2 regions of the Pantoea sp. SGAir0175 genome follow, and region 1 is predicted to be linked to the other one. Evidence: predicted binding sites of a transcription regulator. Region 1 holds the regulator's gene; the other holds the start of a gene.
What was found. The regulator Fur, encoded in region 1, represses iron uptake genes when iron is present. The targets are predictions, from matches to a motif close to ATAATAATGAGAACNACTATCAA.

Region 1 (3,130 bases):
ACAGACCGCACGCTGGAACACAAACTCAGCGCTTTACACATTCCGCGCTTTTCGCCGGTCTGCTATCATTCGCATAACTGTGTCGTCTTCTGACTTACTTTCACAATCAGGATTTAAGAGGTTACTCACTCCATGGCAATCGTAGGCATTTTCTTCGGCAGCGATACCGGCAACACTGAAAACATTGCAAAAATGATCCAGAAACAACTGGGTAAAGATGTCGCCGAAGTGCATGACATTGCTAAGAGCACCAAAGAAGATCTCGAAGCATTCGATATTCTGCTGCTGGGTATTCCGACCTGGTACTACGGTGAAGCCCAGTGCGACTGGGATGACTTCTTCCCGACGCTGGAAGAGATTGATTTCAACGGTAAGCTGGTAGCGCTGTTTGGCTGCGGCGATCAGGAAGATTATGCCGAGTACTTCTGTGACGCGATGGGCACCATTCGCGACATCATTGAGCCAAACGGCGCAGTGATTGTGGGCCACTGGCCAACCGAAGGTTACCACTTCGAAGCCTCTAAAGGTCTGGCAGACGACAAACACTTCCTCGGCCTCGCCATCGATGAAGATCGTCAGCCTGAACTGACTAACGAGCGCGTCGACAAATGGGTTAAGCAGATCTTTGACGAGCTGCAGCTGCAGGCGATCATCGAAGCCTGATGCTTTCCTGTCCGATGTGGGCGCTGGCTCACATCGGGCAATGGAATTACCTATAAAAATAATAGCTATGGTTTTTTAACTTTTTCCCTCAATTCTGTAGAATACCCGCAACGGTCATCTGCTTATTCCTCGGGCATCAGACTGAGACTGCGCGAAAAGGAACATCGATCTGCACGATCCCGCTGAGGTTCACGACATTTCTCCTTACAGCATCCGGGGAATTGTCCGCCGCAGCCGGTTTTCATTTCGCAGGCTGAGCTCTATAATGAGACGCAAATGAGAATGCGCGTTGACCACACATTCAAGGCCTTTGCGCCGTAAGTGACTAGCAAAGTAACAGGACAATATCCGCATGACTGACAACAACTCCGCATTGAAAAAGGCTGGCCTGAAAGTCACGCTGCCCAGACTGAAGATTCTGGAAGTGCTTCAGGGACCCGGACCCGAGTCCCATCATGTCAGTGCGGAAGATTTGTACAAACGCCTGATCGACATGGGCGAAGAGATTGGTCTGGCGACGGTATACCGTGTTCTGAACCAGTTTGACGACGCCGGCATCGTGACGCGTCATAACTTCGAAGGCGGGAAATCCGTGTTCGAACTGACCCAGCAGCATCATCATGATCACCTGATTTGCCTCGACTGCGGCAAAGTGATCGAGTTTAGCGATGAATCTATCGAAACGCGTCAGCGTGAGATTGCAACACGCCACGGTATCAAACTCAGCAACCACAGCCTGTATCTGTACGGCCACTGTGCGCTGGGAGACTGCCGCGAAGACGAGACGCTCCACGATCAGTAATTGAATATGCTATGCAGTATAAAAAAACCGGTGCCAGGCACCGGTTTTTTTATGGCTGCGTTCAGGCGACCAGCGTTTCCTGCAAATAGCGCCAGCGCGGAACCGGCGTGCTGCAGTCCAGCACCGCCAGCGAAATGCGGGTCTGGTTGTTGCCGTTAAGCATTTGCAGTTCGTGATACTGAATGGTCACTTCCTGCTGCTGCTGGGAAATGATGGCATGCTCACTGGTGGCGATTCGCATCCCTTCCCGCTGCCCGTGCAGTTTGCGAAACAGGGTTTCAGTGTCATTGAGATCGAGCTGTTTGCCTTGCGGCGTCACCATTTTGAAGTCGGGATGAAAGTGCGACAGCAGCAGGTCCATACTGTCATCGCTGCCTTCGGCCTGATTAAAAATACGTTCGATAAGCTGATGTAAAACCACCACGCTATGTTTGGCTTCCAGAGCGAGACTTGTCATTTTTCTTCCTTCGCTAACCCGCACAGCAACATTTAAGAGCGCATAGCCTACCTGAAAATAACGATTTCACACGGGTAAATTAGTTAATTTTATTAAAGTCAGATTAGTCGTAATCGCGCGCAATTACTGTTTTTTGTCTGGTTCAGCATAATCGATTCCCGTTTGCAGATAACGGGCAATAAAAAAGGGCGATTGCTCGCCCTTTGCTGATCATATCGTGCTATCAAGCAGTAAAATTATTCGCCGATTTTTGCCCAGGTATCACGCAGACCCACGGTGCGGTTGAACACCAGTTTCGACGGCTGCGAGTACACGCTGTCAGCGCAGAAGTAACCTTCGCGCTCAAACTGATACGGTGCCAGCGCACTGGCGGCACGCAGACCCGGCTCAACGAAGCCCTGTTTGATCTCCAGCGAGTTCGGGTTAATGGTGGTGAGGAAATCCTCGGCCGCGCCCGGGTTTGGCACGCTGAACAGACGATCGTACAGGCGGAATTCGGCAGGCAGCGCGTGAATCGCCGACACCCAATGGATAACGCCTTTCACCTTGCGGCCATCGGCCGGATCTTTGCTCAGGGTGTCGACATCGCAGGTAGCGTAGATGCAGGTAATGTTGCCGGCTTCATCTTTCGCCACGCGCTCGGCACGAATGACATAAGCGTTGCGCAGACGAACTTCTTTACCCAGCACCAGACGTTTGTACTGCTTGTTGGCCTCTTCACGGAAGTCGGCGCGATCGATCCACACCTCACGGCTGAACGGCACCTCACGCGTGCCCATCTCCGGCTTGTTCGGATGGTTCGGCATGCTGATGATTTCTTCATGCCCGGCCGGCAGGTTCTCGATCACCACTTTCAGCGGATCCAGCACCGCCATAGCGCGCGGCGCGTTCTCGTTGAGGTCGTCACGAATGCACGACTCCAGCGACGCCATCTCAACAATGTTGTCCTGCTTGGTCACACCGATACGGCGGCAGAATTCGCGGATTGACGCCGCGCTATAGCCACGACGGCGCAGACCGGATACGGTCAGCATGCGCGGATCGTCCCAGCCTTCAACAATCTTCTCGCTCACCAGCTGCGTCAGCTTACGCTTCGACATCACCGCATATTCCAGATTCAGGCGCGAGAACTCATACTGACGCGGATGCACCGGAATGGTGATGTTATCCAGCACCCAGTCGTAGAGACGACGGTTATCCTGGAACTC
Region 2 (3,130 bases), on a different contig from region 1:
CCAGCGCATTGGACTGAGTACTCCAGATTTCACCCAGACCCGGCAGCGACAGCGAAATGGTCGGGTACAGCGCCGCGATGTTGTACCACAGGAACAGCTGTACCAGCATCGGCACGCCGCGGAAAAACCAGGTATAGAACCAGCTGACGCCGACCAGCACCGGGTTGGATGACAGGCGCATCAGCGCCAGCACCGTGCCAAAGGCGAAGCCCAGCACCACCGAAATCGCTGTCAGCTGCAGCGTCATCAGCACGCCCTGCAGGATTGACTCGCCAGTGAAGTTTTCCGCAATCACGCCCCATTCGAAGCGCGGATTGTTGATCATCGAATGCGCCATCGCCACCACGCACAACAGCACCACCAGCGCACTGAGCCAGCGTCCGTAGTAGCGTTTACCGACGATTTTCAGATCGTCGGTGTGGTCGTGAAAGTCACTCATTGAAAGATATCCTGATTACGTTTTGACTCTTTAACCGCGCCAAAGCCGATGCCCCAGTTATCCAGGATCTTCTGGTAGCTGCCATCTTTAATCAGCGAGTTCAGCGCTGCCTGTACGGCAGGTTCAAGCGCGGAATCTTTCGGGAAGGCGACCGATACCGGCGCATCATGCACGGTGATTTCGCCGCTCATGGTCAGCGGTTTGATCACTTTCACCTGCCACAGCAGGCCTTCGTACGGGCCGAGGAACATCGGCACACGCCCGCTCACCACCGCCTGAACACCCGCCGGGCGATCCGGGAACACTGACACTTTAATCGGTTTTTTCCCGGCCGCTTCACAAGCTTTGCTGGCCTCTTCCAGACGGGTCACCTGAGTGGTGCCGGAACCGGCGCCGACTTCTTTACCGCACACCTCGTCGAGGGTTTTGAACGGCGCGACGTTGGCGTCTTTCCGCGAAATAATGCCGAGACGGCTGGCGTCGTAGTAACTCACGAAGTCGATAATTTTGGCGCGCGCCGGCGTGGCGTTGATGTTGGACAAGGCCACATCGTAGCGGCCGGTTTTCAGTCCCGGAATGATGTTGTCGAAGCCGCCGGTATCGCGCCACTGCACCTGAATGCCGAGACGCTCACCGACCGCGTTCATGATGTCAATTTCACGACCGGCCAGCGTTTTGTTGTCTTCTTTATAGAAGGTGGTGGGCGGCGTGTTGGGGTTGGTTCCTGCCACAATATAGCCGCGCTTCGCCACGTCGGCGGGCACCAGGCTTTTCAGCGCGGCATCAGCCTGTACATGCAGTGAGCTGTCGGTTGGGACGGATTGTTCGGCGGCAAACGCGGTGTGCGCACTGAGAGCGAGTGCGAAAAGGGTGATACCTTTTGCGAATTTCACTGGAACCTTTCTCCTGATATTTAAAATGTTTCCCGGCAGGGAAAAGGCGTCGAGGTAGCGATGTATTTTTCCCTTTGCCCATGTCGCGTAAAGCCGCGCGGCGCAAAGGATTGTCATCCTCTGAACGTCCCGCAGCCATTCTCTGGAAGATAGGCAGCGATCACAAATGCGAAAAACAGATATCTATTGCCGAAATCCGGCAATAGGGTTCTTTGCTGGCCTGAATGCGGCCCTGTCGTCGCGCAAAAATCAGATTGTTACCGCAAATCAGGCACCTGCTTATGCTGCCATGCTGAATGATTTGCTTATTAGCCATAACGTTCCCGTCTAAGCATCTATGTTGCCCTCTTGACAAAAACTGACAAAAAAGCGGCGCGATGAGGCGATTTACGCAGGAATGTAAAGAAGTTGCACGCCAATATACAATGCAAACCATTCTCATTATCATGCGCATTTGCTTACAAATGTTAACGCATCAGGGAGATGATATAAGTGAATGTAACTGTATGTGGCAAAAAGCGTCCGGTCGCACTGTGCCTGGCGGGCCTGTTAACCTCACCGGTGTTTGCCGCTGAACCCACGGAGAAGCTGGCCGACGATGAGTCGATGATTGTGACGGCAGAGCAGGAGCTGAAGCAGCAGCCGGGAGTTTCCACCATTACCGCTGAAGACATCAAAAAAAGTCCGCCCGTTAACGACCTCGCGGACATCATCCGCAAAATGCCCGGCGTTAACCTCACCGGTAACGGCGCCAGCGGCAGCCGCGGTAATAACCGCCAGATCGACATTCGCGGCATGGGCCCGGAAAACACTTTGGTGCTGATCGATGGCGTGCCGGTCACCTCCCGTAACTCGGTGCGTTACAGCTGGCGCGGTGAGCGCGACTCACGCGGGGATACCAACTGGGTACCACCGGAAATGGTGGAACGCATTGAGGTGATACGCGGTCCGGCCGCTGCCCGTTATGGCTCCGGTGCTGCCGGCGGTGTGGTCAACATTATTACCAAACGCCCGACCAATGACTGGCACGGCTCGCTGTCGCTGTTCACTAACCAGCCAGAAGATGACAAGGAAGGTGCCACCCGCCGCGCGAACTTCAACCTCAGCGGTCCGCTGGCCGGTGAGGCACTCACCATGCGGCTGTACGGCAACCTGAACAAAACGGATGCCGACGCCTTCGACATCAATACCGCGCAAAATGGCGCTTACGCCGCCGGACGCGAAGGCGTGCGTAATAAAGACATCAACGGCGTGCTGTCGTGGAAAATCACCCCGACGCAGATTATCGATTTCAGCTATGGCTACAGCCGCCAGGGCAATATTTATGCCGGCGACACGCAAAACAGCAACAGCAATGCCAGCGCCAACGGGCTGGTGGAAGCGCTGTACGGCAGCGAAACCAACCGCCTGTATCGCCAGAACTACGGAGTGGTGCACAACGGCATCTGGGACTGGGGCACCTCTAAGCTTAACTTTAGCTATGAGAAAACCAACAACACCCGTCTGAAAGAAGGCTCCGGCGGCAGCACCGAAGGGATGATCAACAGCGATACGTACGCTACCAGCCGGCTGGAGAGCTATCGCGCCGGCGGCGAGATCAATTTCCCGCTGCAGCTGCTGGTCGATCAAACCGTTACGCTGGGTGCTGAGTGGAATCGCGATGAGCTTAACGATCCGGCATCGGTACAGGCCACCAGCGCACCGGGCGTCGATTTCGGCGGCGTTTCCAGCGACGGTTCGCAGCGTGACAGTAAAAACAGCGCCACCATCAGCTCGCTCTATTTCGAAGACAACATCG

Region 2: a site for Fur is predicted at 1,758-1,780, ahead of C1N56_RS21090 (TonB-dependent siderophore receptor). Genes of this name have one in related genera too.

The regions. Positions count from the first base shown of each region.
Region 1 is NZ_CP028081.1:2,917,641-2,920,770, forward strand. Features, by position in the region: gene fldA (flavodoxin FldA) at 133-663, shown strand; gene fur (ferric iron uptake transcriptional regulator) at 1,016-1,465, shown strand; gene C1N56_RS13645 (hypothetical protein) at 1,527-1,922, opposite strand; gene glnS (glutamine--tRNA ligase) at 2,159-3,130, opposite strand, start outside.
Region 2 is NZ_CP028082.1:391,230-394,359, forward strand. Features, by position in the region: gene C1N56_RS21080 (amino acid ABC transporter permease) at 1-439, opposite strand, end outside; gene C1N56_RS21085 (ABC transporter substrate-binding protein) at 436-1,332, opposite strand; gene C1N56_RS21090 (TonB-dependent siderophore receptor) at 1,825-3,130, shown strand, end outside.